3 regions of the Aeromicrobium sp. Leaf291 genome follow, and region 2 is predicted to be linked to each of the others. Evidence: predicted binding sites of a transcription regulator. Region 2 holds the regulator's gene; each other region holds the start of a gene.
What was found. The regulator LexA, encoded in region 2, represses DNA repair genes until DNA is damaged. The targets are predictions, from matches to a motif close to TCGAACANNTGTTCGA.
Positions count from the first base shown of each region.

Region 1: ASF35_RS13280 (HNH endonuclease signature motif containing protein) is a predicted target of LexA. The motif match lies at 6,709-6,724, and genes of this name have one in related genera.
Region 3: ASF35_RS05365 (HNH endonuclease signature motif containing protein) is a predicted target of LexA. The motif match lies at 5,859-5,874, and genes of this name have one in related genera.

Region 1 is NZ_LMNM01000002.1:760,292-770,085, reverse strand. It holds gene ASF35_RS13310 (MFS transporter) at 1-1,010, opposite strand, end outside; gene ASF35_RS13305 (DNA-3-methyladenine glycosylase) at 1,045-1,995, opposite strand; gene ASF35_RS13300 (DUF1992 domain-containing protein) at 1,955-2,560, opposite strand; gene glpK (glycerol kinase GlpK) at 2,618-4,138, opposite strand; gene ASF35_RS13290 (MIP/aquaporin family protein) at 4,176-4,898, opposite strand; gene ASF35_RS13285 (hypothetical protein) at 5,138-5,413, shown strand; gene ASF35_RS13280 (HNH endonuclease signature motif containing protein) at 5,434-6,705, opposite strand; gene ASF35_RS13275 (hypothetical protein) at 6,935-7,666, opposite strand; gene ASF35_RS13270 (transglutaminase family protein) at 9,644-9,794, shown strand, end outside.
Region 2 is NZ_LMNM01000002.1:429,236-439,029, reverse strand. It holds gene ASF35_RS11880 (vitamin B12-dependent ribonucleotide reductase) at 1-2,633, opposite strand, end outside; gene nrdR (transcriptional regulator NrdR) at 2,740-3,228, opposite strand; gene ASF35_RS11870 (VOC family protein) at 3,618-4,031, shown strand; gene ASF35_RS11865 (type 1 glutamine amidotransferase) at 4,042-4,788, opposite strand; gene ASF35_RS18240 (LysM domain-containing protein) at 4,814-5,203, opposite strand; gene lexA (transcriptional repressor LexA) at 5,583-6,359, shown strand; gene ASF35_RS11850 (hypothetical protein) at 6,459-8,372, opposite strand; gene ASF35_RS11845 (carboxypeptidase-like regulatory domain-containing protein) at 8,446-9,794, opposite strand, start outside.
Region 3 is NZ_LMNM01000001.1:1,062,208-1,072,001, forward strand. It holds gene ASF35_RS05335 (glycosyltransferase) at 1-603, shown strand, start outside; gene ASF35_RS05340 (Rossmann-like and DUF2520 domain-containing protein) at 709-1,680, shown strand; gene panC (pantoate--beta-alanine ligase) at 1,682-2,530, shown strand; gene panD (aspartate 1-decarboxylase) at 2,533-3,003, shown strand; gene ASF35_RS05355 (type III pantothenate kinase) at 3,000-3,776, shown strand; gene ASF35_RS05360 (ankyrin repeat domain-containing protein) at 3,739-4,149, opposite strand; gene ASF35_RS05365 (HNH endonuclease signature motif containing protein) at 4,474-5,808, opposite strand; gene ASF35_RS05370 (TetR/AcrR family transcriptional regulator) at 5,962-6,753, shown strand; gene ASF35_RS17650 (CsbD family protein) at 6,892-7,065, shown strand; gene ASF35_RS17655 (CsbD family protein) at 7,179-7,349, shown strand; gene nhaA (Na+/H+ antiporter NhaA) at 7,436-9,265, opposite strand; gene lysS (lysine--tRNA ligase) at 9,426-9,794, shown strand, end outside.

The sequences.
Region 1 (9,794 bases), 330 kb from region 2:
TACGTGAGGCTGTAGAACACCGCGTTCACGGTGGCCAGGTCCCGCGCCGGGGTGATCGTCTCGACCGTCTGGAGTCCAGCCACCAGGACGAAGCCGTAGGCCGTGCCCAGCAGCATGCAGGCCGGGAGGACCAGCCAGGACGCGCCGGTGGTGGCGGCGAGCGCCCCCACGCCGAACCCGGCCACGCCCGCTCCCATGCCCACCGCGAGCGTGACGCCGGTGGCGAGCCTGCGGCCGTACGGCTGCAGCGCGACCCCGGTGCCGAGGGTCAGGAAGACGAGCGCCCCGACCAGCGCGTACGCGGGTCCGGGGACGTCGACGACGGCCGGCAGCGTCGCGAAGGCGAGGGTCGCGGTGCCGAACACCCACGGGGCCGTCGGCACGACCTGCGTCAGGAACCGTCGTGAGCCGAGCACCTGGCGCAGGGTCGCGGCGTCGGGATCGCTGGTGGCGACGTCGTCCGGATCGGGCTCCGGTGCCGGACGCAGGAGCACCGCGACCACGACGGTGAGCACCAGGTGAGGCACGTACGGAAGCACCGTGGGTGCCGGTGCCCACTGGGCCAGGACGCCGGTGACGAGCGGCCCGGTGCCGAAGCCGGCCGACAGCGCGATCGCCGCCCGCCGCGCGCCGGTGCCGGGCGCGGCGTCGGACAGCTCCTTGACCCATGCGGTGCCGGGTGCGAACGCCGCGCCGCTCGCGACGCCGGCCAGGAGGCGACCGACGAGCAGCAGGGTGAGCGAGTGACCGTCCACCATCAGCACGACGGTGGCGACGAAGGACAGCACGAGCACCGGGCGCAGGACGCGGCCGCGTCCGATCCGGTCCGAGACCGGGGCCACGAGCAGCAGGGCGGGGACCAGCCCCACCGCGTAGGCGCCGAACAGCGCGGTGACCTGCCCGGCGGTGGCTCCGTCGACGTCGCGGTACACGGGCAGCAGGGCGGCGAACTGGTTCGCGCCCCATCCCACGGCGAAGAGCGCGAGCGCGGCTCGGAACCAGGACGGCACGGCGCCACGCTACGCGCGGCGTCGGCGAGATCCCTCAGCGGGCGCGGTGGTCGACGCGCGACATGCGGGCCCCGTGCCGCTCGACCCGGACGTGCGGGCTCAGCTGCATGAGGCGCAGCGCCAGGAAGCGGTGGGGCCGGAACGGCTCCAGCACCTCCGCCACCTCGTGGTCGTGCTCGAGCCGGTGACCGAGCAGGGCCGTCCCGACGGTGCTGGCCAGGTGGTAGTCGCCGAACGGCACCGCGTCGGTGTCGCCGAAGGCCCGCGAGCCGACCTCGGCCGCGGTCCACACGCCGACTCCTGGCAGCGACCGCAGGGCGGCCGAGGCGTCGGTGGGCTCGCGGTCGGCGAGTCGCTCGAGGGACTCGCCCAGACGCGTGACGGCCTGCACCGTCCGGTACCGCTTGGGGTCGACCCCGGCGCGGTGCCACTCCCACGAGGGCAGCGCCGCCCATGCCTCGGCCGTCAGCGGCAGCCGCATGCCCGACGGCGCCGGACCTGGCGGGACCTCCCCGTGCCGTGTGAGCAGCTGGCGCCACGAGAGGAAGGCGTCGGCACCCAGGACCTTCTGCTCGATGATCGCCGGGACGAGCGCCTCGACCACCCGGCGGGTGCGGGGCACCCGGAGCCCGGGGTGTCGTCGATGGGCGTCGGCGACCACGGGGTGGGCCAGGGGAGGGCGGTGCGGCTGGTCCCCGCCGAGGCACGCGGGCAGCTCGTCGAGCACCTCTGCCGCGCCCGGGCCCCAGGCCGCGGCCTCCACGACGTGAGCGTCCAGCTGGCGCAGGTGGAGCGTGGCCGGGCCCGACGGCGGGCGCGTGGCGCGCCAGATCTCGGCACCCCGGCCGCGGAAGGCCGGGTCGGCGGGACCGCGGCGCAGGGTCGACAGCGTGCGCCAGACGTCGATGGGAGCGGTGCTGCGCCAGGTGCGGCCCAGACCGTCGTCAGTCACGCGCACCGCCGCGTCGGGGGCGTAGGCGATCACGCCACGACACCCGCCGGGGCGGGGGAGGGGAGGGACGGGCCGCAGCACGCCGGCGCAGGCGCTCGCGCCAGGCCCGCACCTCGTCGTCGACGTCGCGGGTCGGGGTGATGACCGGCGGACCACCCTGGAGCTGGCGTCGTGCCTCGACGACGCGACGGTTGAAGTCCGCGAGCATCTCGCGGACGCGTTCCTCCGAGCCGGTGGAGTCGAGGAGGTCGTCGAGCTCGGCGTCCTCCTTGCGCAGCGCCAGGGCGGGCGGCAGGACGCCGGAGACGTTCTCGCGCTCGATCAGCTGCTTGAGCCACCAGTCGGGATCGTGGCGGAAGACCCGGGGCGGCAACGGCTTGCCGGACAGCGGCAGGTCGTCGAAGTCGCCGCGGGCGATCGCGGCGCGGATCTGGCCGTCGACGTAGAGAGCCTGGTCCTCGGGGCGCCGCCCGCGTGCGGGTGCCGCGCCCTCGTCGCCCTCGTCAGCGGCATCCGGGTCGGGAGCGCGCGACGTGTCGGGCGCCGGGTCGTCACCGAGGCGGTAGTGCGCCGCTCGGCGTCGCGGGTCGTCGGACATCGTTCCTCCTGCCACCACTCTAGGCAGGAGGAACGACACCGGCCGCTCGGCCGATCCTCAGTCGACGTCGTCGTCGACCCAGTCGAGGGTCTTGGTGACGGCCTTCTTCCAGCTGCGGTAGTACTTCTCGCGCTCGTCCTCGGGCATCTGCGGCGTCCACCGCTTGTCCTCGCCCCAGTTGGTGCGGATGTCGTCCTCGTTCTCCCAGTAGCCGACGGCCAGACCGGCGGCGTACGCAGCGCCGAGCGCGGTGGTCTCGGCGACCTTCGGGCGGACGACGTCGACGCCGAGGATGTCGGCCTGGAACTGCATGAGGGTCTCGTTGACGACCATGCCGCCGTCGACGCGCAGCTCGGTGAGCGGGACGCCGGAGTCGGCATTCATGGCGTCCAGCACCTCGCGCGTCTGGTACGCCGTGGACTCCAGCACCGCCCGGGCGATGTGGCCCCGGTTCACGTAGCGCGTCAGGCCCACCAGGGCGCCGCGTGCGTCGGGGCGCCAGTGCGGGGCGAACAGGCCCGAGAACGCCGGCACGAAGTACGCCCCGCCGTTGTCGTCGACCTGCTTCGCGAGGTCCTCGATCTCGGGGGCGCTGCCGATGAGGCCGAGGTTGTCGCGGACCCACTGCACGAGGGACCCGGTGACCGCGATGGAGCCCTCGAGCGCGTACACCGTGGGCTCGTCGCCGATCTTGTAGCAGACGGTGGTGAGCAGCCCGTTCTCCGACGGGACGGCCTCGGTGCCGGTGTTGAGCAGCATGAAGTTGCCGGTGCCGTAGGTGTTCTTGGCCTCGCCCTTCTCCAGGCAGGCCTGCCCGAAGGTCGCGGCCTGCTGGTCGCCGAGGATGCCGGCCACCGGGGTGCCGTTGAGGATGCCGGGCTTGCACTCGCCGTACACCTCCGAGCTCGACCTGATCTCCGGCAGCATCGACAGCGGGATGTTCATGTCGGCGGCGATGCTCTCGTCCCACTCCAGGGTCTCGAGGTCCATCAGCAGGGTGCGGCTCGCGTTGGTGACGTCGGTGACGTGGACGCCGTCGTTGTCCGCACCGCCCGTGAGATTCCACAGCACCCAGGTGTCCATGTTGCCGAACAGCAGCTCGCCGGCCTCGGCGCGCTCCTGGGCACCCTCGACGTGGTCGAGGATCCATCGCACCTTGGGCCCGGAGAAGTAGGTGGCCAGGGGCAGCCCGACCGTCTCCTTGTAGCGGTCGAGCCCGCCGTCGGCGGCCAGGCCGTCGACGATCTTCTGGGTGCGGGTGTCCTGCCAGACGATCGCGTTGTAGATCGGCTGTCCGTTGGACTTGTCCCACACGAGGGCGGTCTCGCGCTGGTTGGTGATGCCGACCGCGGCGATGTTCTTGCTGTTGAAGTTCGCCTTGGCCAGGGCGCCGCCGATGACGTCGCGCGTGTTGGTCCAGATCTCGAGCGCGTCGTGCTCGACCCACCCGGCTCGCGGGAAGATCTGCTCGTGCTCGACCTGGTCGACGGCCACCACCGATCCTGCGTGGTCGAAGATCATCGCGCGGGTCGAGGTGGTGCCCTGGTCGATGGCGAGGACGTACGTGTTGTCGGCCATGCTCGAATCTCGATTCTGTGTGGGGTCGGGGTGCGGGTCAGACGTAGTTCGCGGCGGCGGCCAGGAGGCCTCCGAGGATGCCACCGATGGCGGGTCCGACGACAGGGATCCAGGAGTAGGACCAGTTGCTGTCGCGCTTGTCCTTGATCGGCAGGACGAAGTGGGCGATGCGCGGGCCCAGGTCGCGCGCCGGGTTGATGGCGTAGCCCGTGGGACCGCCGAGGCTGGCGCCGATGCTGACGACGAGCAGCGCGACGGCCAGGGGGCCGAGCTCGGTGGGTGTCTTGCCGAACGCGATGATCACGAACACGAGGACGAAGGTGCCGATGATCTCGGTGATGAGGTTGGAGGACGTGCGCGCGATCTGCGGTGCGGTGCAGAAGACGCCGAGCTTGTCGTCCGGATCGCTCTCCGGGGCGTCGAACTGGTCGCGGTAGGCCAGCCAGCACAGCGTGGCGCCGAGGAAGGCGCCGAGCAGCTGGGCGGCGAGGTACACCAGCACCTTGACGGCGGTGTTGCCGCCGAGGTCGTCGCCGGACGCGACGAGACCCAGTGTCACGGCGGGGTTGATGTGCGCGCCGGACTTGTAGGCGACGTAGACGCCGGCGAACACCGCCAGGCCCCAGCCGAAGCTGACCATCAGGAAGCCGCCGGCGTTGCCGTTCGTCTTGGCCAGCGCGACGTTCGCGACGACGCCGCAGCCGAGCAGCAGGAGCGTGGCGGTGCCCATGACCTCGGGCAGGAAGATGTCTGTGAGCACGTGGTCCCCCCGGCCGACCCGACAGACTCGTAGCCCGCTCGGTGCGGACGTCCCCCGAGACGCCTCGGTCGGTGTGGGTCGAGCCTATCGTGACCCCCGTCACATCGCGGTGTGGGTGCGGCGTCGCCGGGACCGGGAGGATGTTCCAGGTCAGGGAGTCGAGCCGTCGGGTCGTGACCTCCGGGGTTGCGCGCTCGTTGGGGGTGATGACATCGATCGGGGGTCGCGAGGAGGTCGTCGTGCCCGTCCTGACCTTCGACATGCCTGCGGACTCCGGGGCGAGCCTGTGCGTGTCGACGCGACTGCTCGTGCGGGCCCCCGAGGTCGAGCTGTGCTGGCTCGAGGGTGACGAGGGCGTCCTGGTGCTGCGCCTGGAGTGCGACGAGAGCGACGTCGCGGTCCTTCGGCACCACGTGCTGACGGCTCACCCAGCAGTCGTGGACGCGGCGTCGCCGGGGGAGGGTCCTCCGGCACGTCCCGAGGCGCGGCGCGGCGTCGGTCGGCATCGGCGCTGACGTCGGCTGTAGACGCCTCGTCAGGCGGCGACGTACTCGAAGGCCCCCGTGGCTGGGTAGTGCTCGGCGAGCACGACGACGGGTTCGGTCCTCCTCGTCCAGGCGCGGGTGAAGGCGGTGCGTCCGGGCACGGCGCGTGTGGGCAGGTGCCATCGGGTGGTGCCGTCCTCGTCGTGGTCGACGGGGAGTGCTCCGCGGGTCTTGAGTCCGTGGTGGGGGCGACATCGTGGGTGGAGGTTGCCTGCGGTGGTGGGTCCGCGGTCTGGGTGGTCGGGGTCGAAGGGTTGCTGGTGGTCGAGGTCGCACGCTTCTGCTGGTTTGTCGCAGGTGGGGATGTCGCAGACGCCGTCGACGAGCTCGAGGGCGCGGCGGAGTGGGGCGGTGGGGAAGCGGCCGAGCTCGGTGACGTCGAGGATGCCGCCGGCCTCGTCGGTCAGGAGGCGACTGAACAGCGTGCCGGGCTGCGTGGCGAGCTCGCGGACCAGTGTGGGGTCGATGGCGTGCTGGCCGTCGCCGGTGACGGCGGGTTCGTCGTCCAGGCCCAGCAGGGTGGCCAGGGAGACGGTGATCCCGACGTGGAACCGGCCCCGGCCGGGGGCGTCCGCGGTGCGACCCAGGAGCCGGTCGGTCAGGACGTCGGCGCGGGCCTGGGACAACCGTCGGTCGTCGTCGGGGTCGTCGGCACGTTGCGCTTTGGCGGCCAGGGACAGCTTGCGCTCGATCAGCAGGGCGTCGTGGGTCGGGATGAACGCCTGGAGCAGGCTCATCCCGTCGTCCATCGCCGTGATGGTCACGTGGCGCTGGGCGGTCGCCTCGCGGCGGCGCCGTGCAACGTTCTCGGCCTCGACCCGTGCCACGAACCGGCGCAGCCAGCCCTTGAGCTGGGACAGCGTGTGGGTCGTGGCGTAGGGGACCACGGACTCGTCGAGCAGCTCCACCGACGCGACCTCGTGCAGGCGCCACCGGGCCGAGGCGATCGCGCGGGCCTTCGCCCGATCGAGCTCACCGTCGCTGTGGGCGGCCCACACCGTCGGCAGGTCCGCCGTGAGGGTCCTGGTCGTCGCGACCAGGTGCGCGACGAATCCCGACGCGACCTCGAGCTCGACCGCGACCTCCAGGATCGCGACCTGGCGGGCGTCCTCGGCCGAAGCAGCGCTCCGCCCGGCCGCGACCGCGTCGGACCGACGACCCTCCACGAACGCCAGCACCGTCGCAGCCTGCGCAGCCTCGGCCCGCCACAGCACCCGCGACGCATCCGTCGCGAGGCCGAGGAGAGAGTCCGTCGAGGTCATGTAACGAACATAGATTCGACGTCCGACACCGAGTTTCGCCGCGTTCGCCTCGGTGCCAAAAGCATCGGGGGGAGTGAAGCTACCCGTCCGCGCTTCTCAGGCTCACGTCGAGGCGGGTCATGAGTCGGGCGACCGGAGTGCGACCCGTCGGCGCCGGGGGATAGCGGCGCAGGATCGCCACGAGCGCGGGGGAGACGAGGCGTCGGGTGTCGTCGCCGCGGGAGTCGACTCAGGCGTCCTCGGCCGAGGTCGAGGCGCGCTGCTCCACGGCGATGAAGACCTTCACGCTGTCGTACGTCGCCACGTCCGTCGGTGCGAGACGCACGTCGGCCTCGCTGCGAGCCGCTAGACGTGTCGGCTCGCCGACAGGGGAGACCGTGAGAGCTTGTTGCGACTCCCCCTCGGCGGGGCGGTTCCAGGTGATCCCCACGAGGCGGACCACGTAGTCGCTTCTGCCGGGATTGCTCACCCTGGCCGTGCGAGCCTCGTACGGACGGTCGACCGGCTCTCCCTGGGCATCCAGGAAGTCGACCTCGGGATAGGCCGTCCCGGCGTCCTCGGCGGTGCGCATCCCTTCGACCGTGACCTCGACGTCCTCCACGTCGCCGGACCCGGGGCCCTCGAAACGCAGGATGTCGAGCACCTCGTAGTTCGCCGGCGCGACGACCAGACCTCGATCGCTTCCGAACACCGTGGTCACCGAGACATCGGTCATCGGCTCCGAGTCCGAGTCAAGTGCCACGAAGGACAGGGTCGGAGCTGCGGAGAGGGTCCTGGACGTGTTGGTGATCGTGAGCGTCTGGTCGATCGTTCCCTCGTCGGAGACGCCGGAGTAGGCGAACCGCAGGTCGACCGCATCGTCTGCGGGCTGGTTGGTGGAGCTCTCACTCGGGTCGTTCGACCCGGTGCAGCCGGCGAGGGCGAGCGACAGCAACGCGACGGTGATCGTTGTCCTGAACATCGTGCGACTCTAGAGGCCGGATCGTCCCTCGGCTCGCCTGGACGGAGCGAGCACGGCTTCGCTGGGTGGTTCGGGTGCGCCCGGGAGTGGAGGAGCGCACTTGACAGTTGACAGATGGGTTGTCACTTTTGCCAGGGTTCTGTCGTCCGAGTTCCCCGCAGTGACGTCTAGACCCCGACTCCGCGATTGTCAGATTGGTTGTCACGGATCGCTGGACCAGCGGGTCTGGGTCAAGTTTGTCACTTAATTTGTCGCGTCTGGGCGCGTCCAGACGGAGGGTTGGGTTACGACCACCATTGAGGCGCTGATCCAACCGTGAATCGCCTAGCGAGGTGCCACTCGTCATGCTGGTCGGGAATGTCGCGTTCGCTGAACTCGCGAGGCGGTTCGACGGACAGGCGGCTGTCTAGCCGAGATGCTCGGGCACTGGCGTCGATAGGAAGCTGAAGATTGAGATCGATCTTCCGTGCTCGAAGGAGAGGGTCCCCCTCACCGGGGTCAAGTACGTGTTCCCCGCGAAGACGGAGTTCTCCCGGACCGCTGACTGCGACACTGCTCCGTCCGAGTATCCGTACGCCACCGTCCGGTACCCGCCGCATCTGTCCGCTGGCCGAAGATCCCTCAAAGCGGTAGGACCCCTGCAGATTGAATGGACCCAGATCGACCGGACCGCCCGCTTTCGTGCGAACAGCAAGTATCTGGCGGTGTTGCGGCATGTGGGCGGGTGCCCTTGCCGAAAGGTGCATATCCAGCGCAGTGCGAGCCCGGAGTCTGCCGAGCTCGTACCCGTTCGGATCTCCAAAGCCCCCGTAGCGCCCCACATAGCTCTCGATCTCGACAGTCGCGCCAATGAGTTCCAGTGCGGGCACGGATGCCTCGCCGACGAGAGACCTGATCATCTCGTGGCGAAAGGCTGTGCGAATTGAAGTACTCGAACGCCACGGGACCTCTCGATGAACCTGCCCCGGCTTGGCGACATTCACAACATAGGGAGCGCGTTCGGTAGTGAACTGGAGAGCCATCACGTCGGCGTTGCCAGACACCAGTACCCGCAACCACGTCGGCTCGGGAGATGGACCGTCAAAGTGCTTTCGAACCGCATTCCACCAGTTCGCCGGTTCGACGCCCGAGGTACTTCCGATGCGCCGACGACGCTCGTCGAGGCCGATGACCCAGAGAATCGATTCACCGCCAGCAGCGTTCGCGTGGCCGGCGATACGGCGAGCAACATCATGATTAGCGGATGGCCATAGGGCCTTGAGTTCGATGCGGTCGTCTTCGACTTGTCGGCCCGCGATTACGGCTTCAACGATGGCACCGACGCGAGCCTCCAACATCTGCAACTCAATAACGGTCAGGTCTAGCAGATGAAGGACCCGGTGACTGGTGCCGCGTTTGGCGGCATAGTTCGCGTCCTGAGCCCTCGCGATGGCTCCTGGGCGTCGCTGCGCGCTAGTCCCAGCAGGGGGCACCGCTTACTCGATGCCCTTGACGCCGATGAAACGATCGATCGCATGGCCGTTTGCGACGCGCCCTGCCCCAGAGCGTGACGCGAGCGCGGTCTTCCGACATGCGCGGAGAGGAGAGCGGGCCGTACGCGCGGCGGTTCGCGTTGTGCGGAGCGCTGGCGCGGGCCGCTGCGACCGGAACAGAATCAAAGCTATGTCGCTTCGTTGACAAAAACTGTAAGTTGTCACACCATGGCAAGGGTGTGCTGATGTGCAGACAACTGGGCATCGCACTGTCAAACCCAATCTCGTGTTGGTGCGACCTGTCCTCTCGGAAGCTAGACGTCCGGGGGCGAGTGGCAGCAGCGACCTGGACCGCGGCGAAAGGACACCTGATGCCGAGCCTCCCGTCGGTGAGCGGCGTTCGCGTTGCTCCTGTCCGTCGACGAGGCTTGCGCGACGATGACCTGGCCTCGGTCACGTACTCATCCGTCACGGCCGTCGGGCCCATGAGCAGTGCGGAACACAGATGAGTCAGTCGCCGGCAGCCTTTCTCGACGCGACGGAGTTCCTCGATATTGAGCACGCAGCTGTCCGCGAGTTCACTGCAGCTTCGATCGAGGGCGCGAGAACCGACCGTGAGAAGTCGGTTCGCCTCTTCACCGCAGTCCGCGATCAGA
Region 2 (9,794 bases):
CTGATCGGCTGGTGGCTGCCCGTGTCGAGGTAGCGCTGACGCTCGTCGGCCGAGTGGATGCCCAGAGCCGAGCGCGTGTCGAAGTCGATGTAGTCCAGCGCCAGGCGGCGGAAGACGTAGTCCATGATCGACTGCGCCATGCGGACGTCGGAGTCGTCTGTCAGACCCGCCGGCTCGAACTTGAGGTTCGTGAACTTCTGCACGAACGTCTCGAGCGGCACGCCGTACTGCAGACCGATCGACACGGCGATCGAGAAGGCGTCCATCACGCCGGCCAGGGTCGAGCCCTGCTTGCCCAGCTTGAGGAACAGCTCGCCCAGCTCGCCGTTCTCGTGCGCACCGGAGGTCATGTAGCCCTCGGCACCGCCGACGCTGAACGACGTGGTGATCGACTGGCGCGACTTCGGCAGACGACGACGGATCGGCTTCTCGACGACGACCGTCTTGACCTCGGCCGCACCCTCGGCAGCCTTGGCCGACGTCTTGTCGTCCTGGCTCTTCTGCGAGGACAGCGGCTGGCCGACCTTGCAGTTGTCGCGGTAGACCGCGAGCGCCTTCAGGCCGAGCTTCCAGCCCTGGAAGTAGACGTCGGCGATCTCCTCGACCGTGGAGGTCTCGGGCATGTTGACCGTCTTGGAGATGGCGCCGGACAGGAACGGCTGGGCCGCCGCCATCATCCGCACGTGACCCATGGGCTTGATGGCCCGGTCGCCCACGGCGCAGTCGAAGACCTCGTAGTGCTCGGGCTTCAGGCCGGGCGCGTCGACGACGTGACCCTTCTCGGCGATGAACTCCATGATCGCCTCGATGGTCTCGCCGGTGTAGCCGAGCTTCTTGAGCGCGATCGGGACCGTCTGGTTGACGACCTGCATCGAGCCGCCGCCGACCAGCTTCTTGAACTTGACCAGCGAGAAGTCCGGCTCGATGCCGGTGGTGTCGCAGTCCATCATGAAGCCGATGGTGCCGGTGGGCGCGAGCACGGACGCCTGGGCGTTGCGCCAGCCGTTCTTCTCGCCGATCTTCAGGTTGTCGGCCCACTGCTTGGTGGCCTCGCGCTGCACGGCAATGTCCATCGAGTGCAGCGTGCGGATGTCGTCGTTGGCGGCCAGGTGCTTGCGCATGACCCGCGTGTGCGGCGTGGCGTTCTGCTTGAAGCCGTCGTACGCACCGACGACGCCGGCCAGCTCGGCCGAGCGACGGTAGGAGGTGCCCGTCATGAGCGACGTGATCGAGGCTGCCAGAGCGCGGCCACCCTCGGAGTCGTACGCCAGGCCCGAGGCCATGAGCATCGCGCCGAGGTTGGCGTAGCCGATGCCCAGCTGGCGGTAGGCGCGCGTGGTGTCGCCGATCGCCTCGGTCGGGAAGTCGGCGAAGCAGATGCTGATGTCCATCGCGGTGATGATCAGCTCGACGCTCTTGACGAACTTCTCGACGTCGAACGTGGTGCCGTCCTCGGACAGGAACTTCATCAGGTTGAGGCTGGCCAGGTTGCAGCTGGAGTTGTCCAGGTGCATGTACTCCGAGCACGGGTTGGACGCGGTGATGCGGCCCGTCTCCGGCGTGGTGTGCCAGTCGTTGATCGTCGAGTCGTACTGGATGCCCGGGTCGGCGCAGGCCCAGGCGGCCTTGGCGACCTTGCCCCACAGCTCGTTGGCGTCGATCTCCTCGATCACCTCGCCGCTGGTGCGGGCCCGCAGGCCGTAGGAGGTGTGCTCCTCCACGGCGCGCATGAAGGCGTCGTCGACACGGATCGAGTTGTTGGCGTTCTGGTACTGGACGCTGGTGATGTCGTCGCCACCGAGGTCCATGTCGAAGCCGGCGTCACGCAGGACGCGGATCTTCTCCTCCTCGCGCTCCTTGGTCTCGACGAACTCGACGATGTCGGGGTGGTCGATGTCGAGCACGACCATCTTGGCCGCACGGCGCGTGGCGCCACCGGACTTGATGGTGCCGGCGGACGCGTCGGCGCCGCGCATGAAGGAGACGGGGCCCGACGCGGTGCCGCCGGAGGAGCGCAGCAGCTCCTTGGACGAGCGGATGCGCGACAGGTTGAGGCCGGCACCGGAGCCGCCCTTGAAGATCAGGCCCTCCTCGCGGTACCAGTTGAGGATCGAGTCCATCGAGTCGTCGACGGCGAGGATGAAGCAGGCGCTGACCTGCTGCGGGCTCGACGTGCCGACGTTGAACCACACGGGGCTGTTGAAGCTGAAGACCTGGTGCAGCAGCATGTGCGTCAGCTCGTGCTCGAAGACCTCGGCGTCGGCGTCGGTGGCGAAGTAGCCGTGCTCCTTGCCGGCCGCGGTGTACGTGAGCACGACGCGGTCGAGCAGCTGGCGCAGGCTCTGCTCACGCTCGGGCGAGCCGACGGCGCCGCGGAAGTACTTGGTGGTGACGATCGTGGAGGCGTTGACGCTCCAGAAGTCGGGGAACTCCACACCGCGCTGCTCGAAGACCGTCTCGCCGGTCTTCCAGTTGGTCTGCACGACGTCGCGACGCTCCCACGTCACGGCGTCGTACGGGTGCACGCCCTCGGTCGTGTACACGCGCTGGATGCTCAGGCCCTTGCCGGCCTTGCTCCCGCGCGTCTTGCCGGACTGTGCCCGGCCCGTCGATCCGTCGACCGTCTCCGTCATGTCGTGCTCCTGTGTCGCTGCTGGTGTGTGAAAGGTCGTGCGTCCCGCCCCGTGGCACGGGACGAGGTCGTTCAGGGTGCCGGTGCCGCCCGTGGGCGGCGGGTGGTCAGGGAAGCTGTCGTGCGGTGTGCTCGGCCAGCTCGCCGTCTGCGGCGCGGGCCATGAGGACGGCGATCTCGGCGGCGAAGTCGTCCACCGAGTCGAACGCCTTGTAGACACTCGCGAAGCGCAGGTACGCCACCTCGTCGAGGCTCTTGAGCGGGTCGAGGATGGCCAGGCCGACCTCGTGGGCCGCGATCTCGGCCGCCCCGCTCTCGCGCAGTGCGTCCTCGACCTGCTGGCCGAGGCGTGCGAGGTCGTCGTCGGAGACCGGACGGCCCTTGCAGGCCTTGCGGACGCCCGAGATGGCCTTGTCGCGGTTGAAGGGCTCGGTGGCCCCCGACCGCTTGAGGACCGTCAGCTGCATCTGCTCGATGGTCGTGAAGCGCTTCTCGCACGCTCCGCAGACCCGACGACGCCGGATGGCGCCGCCCTCCTCGGCCACCCGGGAGTCGAGCACGCGGGTGTCGGGGTTCTTGCAGAACGGACAGTGCACGGTGCTCTCCTCTCGGGCTGATTTCTTCGCGGGATCTGGGGACAACCTGGGGATGCAGAGGTGGATGGCCCGGGATTCCTGTGGGTAAGTCCCCCGTCCCTGTGGGACTAGATGTGGAGAACTACATCGGTGTAATCACTAGATATAGTGGCTACCGTACGCCTGCCCACCAGGTCATGCAAGCAAGTCTGACGAGTTGCTCAGACAAATCTGGGAGCTCGATGTTTGCGCAGGTCAGCGGCCTCTCGAGTCACACGGGCCTCAGGTGTCACGGCGTGTCCCGGCCCGTCGGACGGCTCACGAGCAGCCCTCTCGCGCGCCCCTGCACCCCTACCGCGGCACGACCTTCGCCTCTTCCACTCTGGAACAAACAGGAGGATGATGGCGCGATGACCATGCGACTGAACCCCTACCTGAACTTCCGCGACGAGTCCCGCGAGGCGCTCGAGTTCTACCAGTCCGTCTTCGGCGGGACGATCGAGGCGATGACCTTCGGCGAGGCCGGCATGAGCGACGACCCTGCCGTGGCCGACCGGATGATGCACGGGCACCTCGTCACCGACGCCGGCTTCGACCTGATGGCCTCCGACACTCCTCCGGGCGGCGACCAGCCGTCGATGGGCACGGCCATCAACGTCACCCTCAACGGCGACGATCCTCGCATCCGCGACTACTGGGCCGGACTCAGCGAGGGCGCCGAGATCGTGGCACCGCTCGAGCGTGCACCGTGGGGCGACGAGTTCGGCCTGCTGAACGACCGCTTCGGCGTGGCCTGGCTGGTCAACCTCGCCGCGAGCCAGTAGCGGCCGACCCTCACACGGGGCGGGGCACCGACACGCCGAGGTGGTCGAGCGCGGCGTCGACGAGCGCGAACGCGGCGAGACGGCTGCGCGTCGCGTTCGCGAGCGCCTGACGCTTCAGCTCGCTGGGCTCCGACCCGCTCACCCGCACGAGGTCGGCGCTCTCGTCGACCCAGCGGCTGAAGGTCTCCGGAGTCACCTCGGGGTGGAACTGCCAGGCGATCACGCGGGCGCCGAAGGCCTCGTCGACGAAGCACTGCGGGCCGAACCACGAGCTGCCGATCACGCGCGCCGTGGGCGGCGGGCTCAGCACGTCCTGGTGGAACTGCCCCCACGGCCCCTCCGGGCAGAGGACGTCGTCGAGCGTGTCGACGCGGCGCCACCCGATCTCGGCACCGTCGCCGCGGTACGACGTGCCGCCGAGGGCACGGGCCACGAGCTGGGCGCCGTAGCAGATGGCCATCACGGGGACGCCCGACCCGAGCGCCACCCGCACGACGTCGGACTCCGCCTCCACGACGTGGGCCCAGCGGGGCTCGTGCGCCGAGCGCTCCGATCCGAGGCTGAGGACCAGGTCGACACCGGTCGCCGACCACGGGGAGTCGAACGTGTCGCGGTCGATCCAGGTCAGCTCGGCGCCGTGCTCCCGCAGCCGCTCCGTGACGTAGCCACCGGAGCGGTCGGTGTCATCGGCCAGCACGTGGACCTGCAGAGGGCGGTCCGCCGGCGTCGGGCCCGGGTTGGTGGAGGCGTCGTTCATGCCCCCATGGTGCCGGACGGGCCCGTCACTCGTAGACGGGCACCGCGAGGTCGGAGCCGAGCTGCAGCGCACCGGCGCTCGGCAGCGAGTTCATCCGCATGATGTCGTCGACCGTGTCGCGCACGTCGCCCTCGGGGTTGGCGTCGGCGGCGATCTGCCAGAGCGTCTGCCCCTCCTGCACGGTGACGACCGTGGTGGCGGGAACCGCGCCCGCGTCTGAGGTGGCGACGGTGGAGGAGCCGAGAGCGACGACCGTGACCGCCAGCGCCGCGATCACGGCGAGCAGGAGCACGAGGCGGCCCCGACGGGTCAGCCGGACCGCAGCCGGCTCGGTGGTGCTGCGCGGAGCCGCGGCGATCCCACGGGAGAACGACGGGGCGAAGCGGCTGGTCTCGTAGACGGTGATGGTGCTCATGGTGACCTCCGGGGAAGGGAGAGGAAGGAGTCTTGGTGTGTCGATCGAGCACCTGCCGATGTCATTCGAAGGTCGATGCTCCGGGGGCGGTGGTGCTCCGCGGATCCGACGAACAGATGTTCGATCGAACACGTGTACGACAGTAGGGGAAGGCGCCGACAAAAGCAGCCCCCTTTCGAACAGGAATCCGAACGGACAGCAGGATTGCCCGTCATTCCAGTGAAAGAATCTTCGACACCATGTTCGACTGTGACGCGTCGCACGCGCCTGACGGCGTCCCGAGCGCCGTCGCGGAACCATCGAGCGCGCCGTTCGAACGCGCGACACGCTGTCGAACATGTGTTTGTAAACGTCCGCGCAGAGGTCTAGCGTGGGCATCATGAGCGACGACAGCACCCTCGACCCCTCCGCCGACGCGCCGCGTCGGGGCCGCCCGAAGGGTTCACGCAACTCCGTGCGTGAGCTGCCCGACGGTCCCGTCGACGAGATGACCGGCCTCACCGGTCGGCAGCAGAAGATCCTGCACTTCATGCGCGACCAGATCGAGCAGCGCGGCTACCCGCCCAGCATGCGCGAGATCGGTGGCGCCGTCGGCCTGGCCAGCACCTCCTCGGTCGCCCACCAGCTGCGGGTCCTCGAGCGCCTCGGCTACGTCAAGCGCGACCCGAACCGCCCGCGCGCGATCGAGATCTTCCTGCCCGAGGTGGTCAAGGCGCGGCGCACGCTCAGCTCGGCCGACGACTCCGAGGTCGACGAGACCGGCTTCGGCGACCAGCGCCCCGAGGCCACCTACGTGCCCATGCTCGGTCGCATCGCCGCGGGCGGTCCGATCCTGGCCGAGGAGCAGGTCGAGGAGATCTTCCCGCTCCCCCGCTCCCTCGTCGGCGACGGCACGCTGTTCCTGCTCGAGGTGCGCGGCGACTCCATGGTCGACGCGGCGATCTGCGACGGCGACTACGTGGTCGTCCGCCAGCAGCCGGTCGCCGAGAACGGCGAGATCGTCGCCGCCATGCTCGACGGCGAGGCCACGGTCAAGACGTTCCAGCGCAAGGACGGCCAGATCTGGCTGCTGCCGCACAACGACGACTACTCCCCCATCGACGGCAACCACGCCACGATCCTGGGCAAGGTCACGACGGTGCTGCGCCGCCTCTGACACCCGCCGTCAGCGCTCATCACCCACGAGGCCCTCTCCCGTTCACGGGAGAGGGCCTCGTGGTGCGTCGGCGCACGAGCGGTGCCGGGCGAGCTGTGCTCAGCTGCGGAAGTTAAGCGTGCCCACGCTGTAGGACTTGCCGGCCGTGACCCGCTTGGTCTGCGTGCCCTTGTGGGTGCGACCGATGCCGCGCCACGAGTCACCGTTGACCAGGACCCGGTAGTTGCCCGACTCGAGGCCGCGGATGACGAAGCGGCCCGAGGAGCTCGTGTACGCCGAGCGCATCACGAGCACGCCCTGCGTGGAGTACACCGAGACCAGCATCTCCTTGTTGCTCTTGCCGCCGATCCGCGAGACCTTGCCCGAGATCGTGGCGCCCTTGCGCAGCTTGGAGGTGTTCGACGTGGCGTCGCCGTTGTTGATGGTGACGAGCTTGTAGTCACCGGCGCTCTGCGCCACGCAGGCGTCGCGGTACATCCAGCCCTTGTAGCCGCTCGGCGGCTTCTTGGCCTTGAAGCCGTAGCGGTACGACGTCTCGTACTCGGGGTAGGCGCCGTTGACGGTCTTCCAGCGCTCGCTGCCGCGCTCGCCACCCTTGTGGTAGAGGTAGTTGTCCTTGTAGATGCTGGGGTACCAGGCAGAACAGCTCGTCCGTCGCCCGACCTCGACCCAGTACTTGCCGTTGCGCAGACCCTCGAACTGCTTGAAGCCCGAGGAGTTCGCGTGGCCGGCCGTGATGATCGGGCGGTCCAGGATCTTGGTGCCGGGCACGTACTCGCGGACGGTCGTCCAGGTGTCGTGCGGCTTGATCGACGACGTGTAGGTCGCGTCGGTGTCGAAGCCGAGCGCGTGCTTGCCGGAGTCGAGGTTGGCGGAGATGGTGGCCGACAGGCCGCCGGTGCCGTAGGAGATGAGGTCGTCGTCGCTCGCGGAGTAGGTGTACTTCGTGGCGGCGTTGCAGCTGGCGTACTGGCGCCCGCCCGTCGTGATGACGCCGGCCCGGTTGGTGCCCTCGTGCGAGACGAGGTAGCGGGAGTCGCCGTTCTGGCTCACCGGGAGAAAGGTGATGTCGTAGCCGCCGGAGCCCGACGTCGTGTCGGCGCCGTACTCGTTGGCGCAGAAGGGAACATCGAGGCCGCGCAGGTCCGAGGCGCGCGTCGGCCGGGTGACGGGCGGGGCGATCACGCGCACGTCGGTGCCGGTGGACCCGGCCCCGCTGAGCGTGCCGGCGATCCGGCCGAACCGGAAGTCGGCCACGAAGTCGTTGTACTTGGTCACCGAGGCCGCGTGCGCCTCGCTGACGCGCTTGCCGCCGCCGGTGGGCCGTCCGTCGGTCCCGCGCCAGAACCACTCGCGGACCGTGCCGTCGACCCGCGCCCGGATGCTCAGCCGGTAGCCGTAGGACGCGGCGTTGTTGGTGCCGAGCGAGACGGCACCGAAGTCGTAGGTGCCGTTCGACGCGACGTCGACGGTCTTGAGACGACGCGAGACGAGTCCGCTGACGTTCCAGCTGGTCACCTGCACGTCGGTCACGCGGCTGCCGAGGCCGGGGCCCGACACGGTGCCCTTGAGGTTCCGGCTGGCCTGGGTCCGCTCCAGCGTGATGGTCTTGTCACGCGCCGAGGCACCCGAGGGGTAGACCCGCAGCGTGCGCTCGAAGGTGGTCCCCTGCTGGCCGGGGGCAGAGCCGAGGCCCGTCGGAGCCGTGTTGCCCTCGTCGCCCAGCCAGTAGACCGTGATGTAGCCCGCACTGTTGCCCTTGATGCTGTACGGCCAGTTGACGTACCGGGTCTGGCCCAGGATCGCCGCACGACCGGAGCAGGTCTTCGACCCGTTGCAGCGCGCGTAGATCTTGACCGGACGGTGTCCGGCCGAGTTGGGCGAGCCGACAGCGACGATGTTCGACCGCGCCTCGATTCCGGTCGCGGCCTGGGCGGTGGAGGCGCTCAGCCCGACGAGGGCGCCCGTCGCGACGAGCACGGCAGACAGCAGGACGGCGGTACGACGGAACATCAATTCCCCGAGAACTTCGATGGCAGGACCGCTGCACTGTACCAAGCCCGGGCCTGGTAGCCCGGTTCCGTCGTCAGCCCTTGAAGCGCAGCGTGCCGGCCGAGACGTTCTTGCCCGCCTTGGCCTTCACCGACTTCTTGCCGGAGAACGAGCGGCTGATGCCGCGCCAGGAGTCCGCGTTCACGACGATCTTGTAGGAGCCGCTCGCCAGGCCGCGAATCACGAAGCCACCGCTGCGGCTGCTGTAGGCCGAGCGCAGCACCTTCTTGCCGTCGGTGGAGTACGCGGTCACGAGCATCTCCTTGTTGGACTTGCCGCCCACCCGGGTGACCCGCCCGGAGATGGTGCCGCCGCGGGGGTTCGTGACGTCGACCGTCCGGTCGCCCGCACCCACCGTGATCAGCACGTACTTGCCCGCGCCCACGGCCTTGCACACGTCGCGGTACATCCAGCCCTTGTAGCCCTTCGGGGGGTTCCGCTTCACGTAGCCGTAGCGGTAGGACGTGGAGTACTCCGGCACGCTGCCACCCACGGTCTTCCAGCGCTCACTGCCTCGCTCGCCACCCTTGTGGTACAGGTAGTTGTTGGAGTAGATGCTGGGATACCAGGCCGAGCAGCTGGTCCGGCGACCCACCTCGACCCAGTACTTGCCCGGGCGCGCGGCGAACGTCTTGTTGCCGCTGCTGTTGGCGTAGCCCTCGGCCACGATCGGCGACTCAAGGATCTTGCGGCCCACGGAGTACTCGCGCAGCGTGGTCCAGCGGTCGTGGACCGAGCCACCCTTCAGCGTGTTGCCGTTGATCGTGAGGCTGCGCTGGTCCGCCGACGTGCTCACGTCGCCCACCGGGAGCGTCTCGGATCCCGAGGGGAAGCCGAGCAGGTCGGACATGTCCCGCGTGTACTTGATGGCGGCCTGGCAGCTGTCGACGACGTTGCCGTCAGAGATGATCACGGCGCCGCGCAGTGCGCCGGCCGGCTCGAAGTCGACCATGTAGCGGTACCGCACCGCGTCGGGGCGCGGGACGAACGTGACCGAGTAGCGGCCGGCGTCGTCGGTGCGCACGCGCCCGAACTCGTTGGCGCAGTAGGGCACGTCGAGACCGCGCCGGTCCGACGAACGGCTCGGGTAGGACGGCGGCGGGGTGAGCACGCGGACGTCCGCACCCGCCGAGCCGGTGCCCGTGAGGCGCCCGCTGACCGTGCCGTAGGCGAAGTCCGCCTGGAAGTCGCCGGCCTTCTGCACGCGCACGACGGCGGCGTCGCGGATCCAGCCGCCACCGCCGTCGGCGAAGCCGGACCCCGTGGTGCTCCCCCGCCAGAACCACTCGCGCTCGGTGCCGTCGACCACGGCCGAGACGCTCAGGCGGTAGGCCGCACCGGGACTGTTGTTGCGGCCGAGGGCCGAGGAGCCGATGTCGAAGC
Region 3 (9,794 bases), on a different contig from region 2:
CAGCGGATCCCTCGGCTCGTGGCGGCGGTGGCCCCCGACCGCTACGCCCGCGAGGTGCCGGCCCAGCACCGCGTCATGAACGCCCTCCTGGACCAGGCCCGCGCCACCGGGGACCTCGCCGCGGTCTGGCGGTTCGTGCGCGCGGAGGGCCTGCAGTCACAGCTGTTCGACCTGGTGCCCACGTCCGACGGCCCGGCGATCGACCTGCCGGGGCGCCTCGACGACGGTCTCGACCCCGTGACCTACCTGGCCACCGCCGAGCAGGTGCGGCTTCGCACGACCGTGCGCGAGGTCCTGGCCGGAGCCGACGAGCTCGTGGTCGACGTGCGGGCCTGGTTCCCCCACGCCGACGTGGCCGCCGCGTCGCTCACGGCACGCGTGCTCACGGGCCGCGACACGGCAGCCGGCGAGGTCGAGCGGACCGACGACGCCGCCGCCTTCACGTCGCGGGCGGGCACCGTCCGCGGCTACCCGGGCTCGGGCTGGCGGATGCGGTTCCCGGCCCCCGCCACCCGGCGCTGCGAGCTGGTGCTGACGCTGACCGTCGACGGACCCGAGGGCCTGCACCTCGAGGGCCTGCGGAGCCACCGGCTCACGCTGTGACCCTCGCCACCTCCGTGCCACTGTGCGCCGCCGGAGGACGGTCGTAGACTGACGGTGTCAGCAGTCTGGTACCCGTTCGCGGGACTGGAACGAGAGGCACTCCCCATGACGCACGCACGTCAGCACGACCCTGCGCGTGAGCGCACCACCTACGGCGTCGTCGGCGCCGGCCGGGTCGGCTCCGTCCTGGCCGCCCGACTGCGCGCCGCCGGCCGCGACGTCGTCGGCATCAGCGCCCGCTCCGACGCCTCCGCCCTGCGCGCCCGCACCCTCGTGCCCGACGTGCCGGTGCTGTCGCCGGCCGAGGTCGCCGCGCGCAGCGACGTGCTGGTGCTCGCCGTCCCCGACGACGCCCTCGTGGCCGTGTCCGAGGAGCTCTCGACGGTGCTGCGTCCCGGCCAGGTGGTCGTGCACACGAGCGGGCGGCACGGTCTGGACGCCCTCCGGTCCGCGGCGCGCGTCGGCGCGCGCCCGGTGGCCCTGCACCCGGCCATGACGTTCACCGGCTCGTCGGTCGACCTGGGTCGCTCGTGCGCCATGGGCCTCACGGCCGGCGACGCCGAGCGCGAGGTCGCCGAGGACCTCGCCGTCACGCTCGGCGGCACCCCGGTGTGGATCGACGACGCCGACCGGGTCCGCTACCACGCGGCGCTCAGCCACGGCGCCAACCACCTCGTCACGCTCGTCGCCCAGGCCCGCGAGCTGCTCCACGGCATCGGTGCCGGGGCCGAGGCCTCGCAGATCCTGCGCCCGCTGCTCGAGGCGGCCCTCGAGAACGCTCTCGACCTCGGCGACGCCGCGCTGACCGGCCCCATCGCCCGCGGCGACGTCACCACCGTGCGGGCCCACGTCGACGCTCTCGCCACCGAGCCCGCCTCCACCCGCGACGCCTACGTCGCCATGGCCCACGCCACCACCGAGCGCGCCGCGGCCGACGGTCGGCTCGACGCCGCCACCGCGGCGGTCGTGGAGTCCGCCCTCGACGAGTCGGTGCTTCGCGGGTCGGGGCTCCACGGGTCGGGGCTCCACGGGTCGGGATCGGCCGACGAGCGGCAGCACGCGCACGGACGGGCCTGACATGACCCCCGTCGTCGCCCGTACCCGGGCCGAGCTGCGTGCGGCCCTCGCGGGGGCCGACCGCACGGCGTTCGTGCCCACCATGGGTGCGCTGCACGACGGCCACGCGCGCCTCATGCGGCACGCACGCCCGCTCGGCGACACGCTCGTGGTCTCGATCTTCGTCAACCCCACCCAGTTCGGGCCGGGCGAGGACCTCGACGCCTACCCGCGCACCTTCGACGCCGACCTGGTCGTCTGCGAGCGCGAGGGCGTCGACGTCGTGTTCGCGCCCGACGCCGACGAGATGTACCCCGGCGGCCTGGACGGGGCCGTGACCGTCGACCCGGGCCCGCTCGGGCAGGTGCTCGAGGGCGCCGCCCGCCCCACGCACTTCCGCGGCGTGCTCACCGTGGTCGCGAAGCTGTTCGCCCTCGTGCGCCCCGACGTCGCCGTCTTCGGCGAGAAGGACTTCCAGCAGCTGGCGCTGATCCGCCGCATGGTGCGCGACCTGGCGCTCGACGTCGAGGTCGTGGGCCACCCGATCGTCCGCGAGGCCGACGGCCTGGCGCTCAGCTCGCGCAACACCTACCTGACGCCGATCCAGCACGAGCAGGCGCTCGCCCTCTCCGTCGCGCTGCGAGCCGCCGCCGACGAGGGCGTCGTCGGACGCGACGCCGTGCTGAAGGCCGCGCGCGAGGTGCTCGACGCCGCCGACGGCGTCGAGGTGGACTACCTGGTCGTGACCGACCTGTTGCTCGGCGACGTCGACGACTCCTACGAGGGGGAGGCGCGGATCCTGGTGGCAGCCAGGGTCGGCACCACGCGCCTGCTCGACAACTCACCCGTGGTGCTCCGGAAGGGACCCTGACCATGCTCCGCACGATGATGACCTCGAAGATCCACCGCGCCACTGTCACGCAGGCCGACCTGCACTACGTCGGCTCCGTGACGGTCGACGCCGACCTGCTCGACGCGGCGAACCTGCTGCCGGGCGAGCTCGTGCACATCGTCGACATCGACAACGGCGCCCGCATCCAGACCTACACGATCGCCGGCGAGCGCGGCTCGGGCGTCATCGGCATCAACGGTGCCGCCGCTCGCCTCGTGCATCCCGGTGACCTGGTGATCCTCATCGGCTACGGCCAGATGGACGACGCCGAGGCACGCGAGCACCAGCCGAGCGTCGTGTTCGTGGACTCCGAGAACCGCATCATCGGCACCGGGTCCGACCCGGCCGAGGCCCTGCCCGGGTCGGGGCTCACCCGCGGCGACGTCGTGGAGAACCCGCTCGTGGCGGCCGGCGGGGGTGCCGGGCCGGGGGCGGCGACGGTGGCGCCGTGACCCTCCTGACGCTCGACGTCGGCAACAGCCAGTCGGTCATCGGCGCGTTCGAGGGCGAGAAGCTCGTCGAGCACTGGACCGTCTCGTCGCAGACGCAGCGAACGGCCGACGAGTGGCACCTGCTCGCCCACGGCTTCGTGCGCGCAGCGGGTCTGGCCGACGTCCAGGCGGTGGCCATGTGCTGCACCGTGCCGTCGATCCAGGTCGAGCTGAAGGCGATGCTGGAGCGGTACTACGGCGGACTCCCGGTCTCGATCGTCGGGCCGGGCGTGAAGACCGGCATCCCGATCCACACCGACAACCCGCGCGAGGTGGGTGCCGACCGCATCGTCAACGCGCTCGCCGCGGCCGAGGTGTACGGCGGGCCGGCGATCGTGGTCGACATGAACGGCACGGCCACGATCTTCGACGTGGTCGACGACCGGAACCGGTACCTGGGCGGGGCGATCGCGCCGGCCGTCGAGCTGTCGCTCGAGGCGCTGGCTCGTCGCGGCGCCCAGCTGCGGGCGGTCGAGCTGGCCGTCCCCCGCGACGTCATCGGCAAGAACACCGTCGAGGCCGTGCAGTCGGGCGCGGTCTACGGGTTCGCGGGCCTGGTCGACGGGATGGTCGACCGGATCATCGAGTCGTTGGAGGCCGACCCCGACGACGTGGCGGTCATCGCGACCGGCGCCTACGCCGACGTGGTGCTCGACCACTGCACGACGATCACGTCACGCGACCCGTGGCTGACCCTCACCGGTCTGCGTCTGGTGCACGAGAAGAACCACTGAGCCACGCGGGCCACCACGCCGCCCGTCGGTCGCCCCGCCCACGAGGAGCGGGCCCTGCCGGAGGTGCACCCGCTGCCGGGCGTGCGCCGAGCTCGACGAGGTGGGCCTCGAGCGCGGTCAGGCCCGCAGCCCGGGCCGCCTGGACCGGTGTGGTCTCGTCCAGCTCGGAGACCAGCGTCGGGTCGGCTCCGTGGCCGAGCAGCTCTCGAGCCACCGCATCCTGACCGGCCAGGATGCTGGTCACCAGCGCGGTCGACTGCAGCTCGGGGTGCACGTAGTCGGGGTCGACGCCCCGCTCCAGGTGGAAGCGGACCAGCTCGACGTCGCCGCGCACGGCGGCGGCGAACATGTCCTTGAAGTCCCCGCCCGACATGGGCACTCCCTTCGTCGCCGCGAGTCTAGGGCCGGTCGGGCCGGCCGAGCCGCTGCGGCGTGCCCGCCCCGCGGGGCGTCAGGGGTCGCGCCGGTCCCCGCTGACCGATGCCGGGGTGGTCTCGATACGGACGGGCCTCGCACGCTCGCCCGTCCAACTCGACCAGCGAAGTCGGCACTCGGTGGTCGAGCGCGGTTCCGGTGGTCGAGTGCCTCCACGAGCGCCAGCGAGGGGAGGTGTATCGAGACCACTCCTGGGCGGTTCAGCGGTGGACGGGCAGCACGTGTGCCCCGACCGATGGGTCGGGGTGTCGTGGTGGATTAGTCAGGGACGCCAGCGTTGGTTGCGTTGCCAGGTGTCGGAGCCGGGGAGCTTCCACTCGACGTGTTCGTCGTCGGGGTTGATGCGTCCGATCCAGCCTTGGTCGTGTGCTCGGTGGTGGTGGAACGGGCAGAGCAGTGCGCCGTCTCTGATGTCGGTGGTCTTGGAGATCGCGTAGGGGTTCAGGTGGTGGGCCTCGGTCCACCTGGCGTCGCGGTCGCAACCTGGTGTGGTGCATCCGCCGTCGCGCTTCTCCATCGCCCGGCGTGAGCTGCGGTTGAAGTACCGATTGGCGGAGCCGAGGTCGAGGGGGAGAGGTTTGCCGTTGAGGACCATCGGCACGATCTGCGCGCTGCAGGCGAGCCGGCGGGCTTCGCCGGCGCTGATCCGGGTGCCGTCAGAGAGGCCGGCGGCCTTGATGCCGCCCATCAAGGTGTCGAGGTCCAGGTTCACGGTCACGACGGCACTCACACCACCGTTGGACGGGAGCTGGTCGGCGGGGAGGTGCTCGATGAGGGTGGCGAACGCGTGCCCGAGGCGCTGGGGGTTGGACTGGCCGAATCCCACTTCGTCCATCTCGCCGGTGGCGGCGTTGACGGTCCCGACCTTCTGGTGGGGGGCGGCGAGCGCGTCGAGGGCGGTCTTGAGCATGGCGCCCTGTGCTTCGGGGAGGGTGAAGCGTCCGGTGACGGTGCCGTCGTTGTTGTCCCACATGGAGAACGACGTCTTCTTGCGGGCTTCCTCTTCGCGGCGACGCAGGATCTCGTCTTCGTCGGCGTCGACCTCATCGGTCGTGTTGCGGTAGGCCTCGGTGATCCGGGCGGCCCTGCGGCGCAGGTCCTTGAGCGTCAGCTTCTGCGCGTCCTTCAGCAAAGTCTCTTCGCATCGCTCACGCTGTTCTGCGGTCACGTCGTCGGGCAGATTGGCCAGGGCGCGGGAGATGAGGTCGGCCTGCTTGGTGCTGATCACTCCGGCGGCGAGCGCGTTCTCGATGAGGGTGGTCTGCTCCTCGATCCGCTGCGCGGTGTTCACGAGCGCGTCGGCGCCGCTGCGGTCCCCACCGAAGTCGAACGAGATCGTCGCGCCGGTCGAGGTGCCCGCCCCGGGGCGTGGTCCGTCACCGTTCGCCGCGGCCTTGCGGGCCTTCTCCAGCACCCGGGCGGCGGCCATCTTGTGGGCCGAGAGCCGTGCTTCGGCGCGACCGATCTCGGCGAGGAGTCGTCGGACCTCGGCGGGGTCCAGGCCGTCCCACGCCGCGGTGGGGACCGTGTCGAGCAGGGCGTGGAGGCCGTGCACGCACGACGGCACCGGGTGGGTGTCGAGTGCGGCGACGCTCATGCTTCCTCCTGCTGGTCTACCCCCATTCTAGAGATAGAATGAGACAACAAACAAGCAGATGTTCGAATCCGTGACGAAGGTCCGGGACCCTCGAGTCCTTCAGCGCCGGCACTCCGGGTCGTTGGCCCTGCCCCTCCGTGGCACGATCCCCCCATGTCCTCCACGACCTCCCGACGCGGCACGCTGACGCGCCGCAAGATCGCCGAGGCCGCCCTGCGGCTGATCGACGACGAGGGCATCGGGTCGGCCTCGATGCGGGGGATCGCCAAGCGTCTGGGCGTCGAGGCGATGAGCCTCTACAAGCACGTCGGCACGCGTGACGACCTGCTCGACGCGGTCGTCGACCTGGTGGTGGCCGAGCTGGACGCCGACCCCGAGGTGCTGCGCGTGGCCGAGAACGGCTGGCGCGACTACCTGGAGCGGCTCGCGCGCGGTGTCCGCCGCTACGCGATGGCGCACCCGCACGCCTTCCCGATCGTGGCCACGCGACCGTCGGAGGCGCCGTGGATCAACCCGCCGCTGCGGTCCCTGACCTGGATCGAGTCGGTGCTCGAGGCGCTGCAGGCGGAGGGCTTCGACGACGACCAGGTGGTGTTCGCCTACCGGTCGTTCAACAGCTTCCTGCTGGGCTACCTGCTCATGGAGACGGGGGCGCGGACGCTGCGCGACCCGCGGGACGGCGACGGGTCGTTCTCCGCAGGTGCCGACGCCGCGGAGCCCGTGCCCGGTGGGCTCACCCCCACCCGTGACGAGGACGAGCAGGAGGCGGTGGCGCAGGCCGAGACGCCCCTGGAGATCCTCGACCCCTCCGGCGCCGTGGACGAGGCGACGTACCCGACGATCCACCGGCTGGCTGCCGGTCTGGCGGCCGACCGCTACGCCGAGGAGTTCGACCGCGCCCTGCAGGAGATGCTCGACGGCATCGCCTCGCGTCTCGCCGACTGACCTGCTCGCCGACCGGGTCGCGAGCGCGCCCCCGTTCGTGACCGAGGTCGCACGACACTCGTCTTGTGGGCCGCAAGCTTACGGCGTAAGGTTTACAACGTAAGCCACCCCGTTCCCCCATCCGAGAAGGAGAGTTCCATGAGCTTCATCGACAAGGCCAAGAACACCGCAGAGAAGGTCACCGGCGAGGTCAAGGAGGCCGTCGGCAAGGCGACCGACAACAAGGACCTCGAGGCCGAGGGCAAGAAGGACCAGACCAAGGGCTCGATCAAGAACGTGGGCGAGGACGTCAAGGACGCCTTCAAGAAGTAAACGCGTGTCACTGAGAAGTCACTGAACGTTCATCGGGCAGCGCTCGTTGGAGTTGCAGCGACTTCCAGCCGTCGTACCGTCGAAGTGTCACCCACCGATCCAGGAGGATCATCATGAGCTTCATCGACAAGGCCAAGAACACCGCTGAGAAGGTCGCCGGCGAGGTCAAGGAGAACGTCGGCAAGGCCACCGACAACAAGGACCTCGAGGCCGAGGGCAAGAAGGACCAGGCGTCCGGCTCGGTCAAGAACGCCGGCGAGAACGTCAAGGACGCCTTCAAGTGATCCTTGCTCGCTGAGCATCCGGCGAAGCCCGGTCACCGTCACGACGGCGACCGGGCTTTTCTGTGCCCGCACGTGCAGGCACGGACTCAGCGGCCCCGGCTGGCGTCGAGGGCGGCGATGAGCGTGGGCGCGTCCCACTGGCCGCCGTGCCGGGCGGTGCCGATGAAGAACGTCGGCGTCCCGGACACGTCCATGAGGTCGGCGTCGTCCTCGTCCTCGCGCACACGTCGGCGCACCGGGTCGGAGTCGAGGTCGGCCTCGAAGCGCTCGAGGTCCAGGCCGATCTCGTCGGCGTAGCGGAGCAGGTCGAGCCGCTCCAGCTGCGCCTGGTTGGCCCACAGCAGGCGGGCGTAGTCGAAGTGCCGACCCTGCAGGTAGGCCGCCTCGTAGGCGCGCGCCGCCAGCTCGGCGTGCGGGTGGTGCTGGTGCAGCGGCAGGTGGCGCCACACCCACACGAGGTCGCCCTCGAAGTGCTCGATCACCTCGTCGACCATGCCCGTGGCCCGGCTGCAGAACGGGCACTCGAAGTCGCCGTACTCCACGAGCACGAGCGGGGCGTCGGCACGGCCCTTGAAGTGGTCGCGCTCGGGGTCGAACGGCCGCAGGAGCACGGCACCGGGCTGCACGACGGGCCGGCGGGCGTCGAGCGCCTTGAGGACGACCCAGCCCAGCACGAACGCCAGCACGGAGGCGGCGAGGACGCCCACGCGAGCCTCGTCCTGCGCCGCGGGGTCGTCGATGGCGATGCCGACGATCAGCAGCGAGATCGTGAAGCCGATCCCCGAGAGGGCGGCCCCGCCCGCGACGCGGCCGATGGTCAGACCGGGCGCGAGCACACCGAGGCCCACCTTCTGGGCGAGCAGGGTCGCGCCGGTGATGCCGAGGAGCTTTCCGGCGACGAGCCCGGCCACCACGCCCCACGTCAGTGACGACGAGGCCGACCGCTCGAGGGTCGCGGCGTCGAGCACCACGCCGGCGTTCGCGAGCGCGAAGATCGGCAGGATCACGAACGCGACGTAGGGCGCGAACGACTGCTGGAGCCGCTCGTTGATGGAGATGGACTCGCGCAGCTGGCGGCCCGCGGCCGCGGCGTAGGCCGGGTTGGGGGACTGGCGGAAGGCACGCGTCAGCTCCACGACGCGCTCCACGTCGTGCCGGCGAGGTGCTGCGACGGGGATGAGCAGCGCGACCGCGACGCCCGCGAGGGTGGCGTGCACCCCCGCCTCTTGCAGACCGAACCAGACCACCACCGACAGCGCCGCGTACAACGGGCCCCGGCCCGACGGCAGCAGTCGCACGAGAGCGATCAGCGCGAGGGCCCCCACCGCGACGAGCAGCGGGGTGACGCGCAGGTCGTCGGTGTAGAAGATCGCGATGGCGCCCAGGGCGCCGATGTCGTCGACGACGGCCAGCGTCAGCAGGAAGACCCGGAGCCGGGAGGGGTGGTGCGGCCGGATGATGGCGAGCGCGCCCACGAGGAACGCCGTGTCGGTGGAGATGACCACGCCCCAGGCGTGCGCCTGGCCGGAGTCGCGTGCGATCAGCAGGAACACGAGCGCGGGGACCAGCAGCCCGGCGAGCGCCGCGGTCGCGGGCACGATGGCGCGGGACCGGTCGGTGAGCTCGCCGATCGTCAGCTCGCGCTTGACCTCCAGCCCGACGGCGAAGAAGAAGAACGCCATGAGCGCGTCGTTGACCAGGTGGTAGAGGTCGAGGCCCATCGACCAGTCGCCCACGGCCACGCGCGCCTCGGTGTGCCAGAACGCGTCGTACCCGCTGCCGAGGTTGGCCCAGGCGATGGCCGCGAGGGTGGCCACCAGCAGCATGCCGGCGCCCAGCTGCTCGGTCTCGGCCCCGGCCACCCCACGACGGAGCCGGGTCAGGCGGGAGTCGGCAGCGGTCTCGGTCTCGCTCACGGGCGACATCCTCGCAGTCGGGTCACGGAGTGCACCAACCATCGGCCTCGCCGTGCTGTTCCCGCTGCCGTCGGTGGCACCCGACCGCGGCGGGTGGGCCGTTGCCCGGACCCGCCCGCCGGGCGAGCCGGGCCGTGCCCGGCCACTAGACTCCCCTTCCGTGAGCGCCGACACCCAGAACCCCGACGACGACCTGCCCGAGCAGCTGCGGATCCGCCGCGAGAAGCGCCAGCAGCTCATCGACGCCGGCCTCGAGCCGTACCCGACGGACCTGGGGCTCACCCACACCCTGGCGCAGGTGCGCGAGGCCTACGACCCCGAGGTGCTCGGCGCCGACCACCACACCGGCGACGTCGTGACGGTGGCCGGGCGGGTCATCTTCCGCCGTGGCACGGGCAAGCTGGTGTTCGTCTCGCTGCGCGAGGGCGACGGCACGAGCCTGCAGGCGATGGTCTCGCTCGACGGCGTGGGGGAGGAGTCGCTCGAGCGGCTCAAGCACCTCGTCGACATCGGCGACCACCTGGCCGTC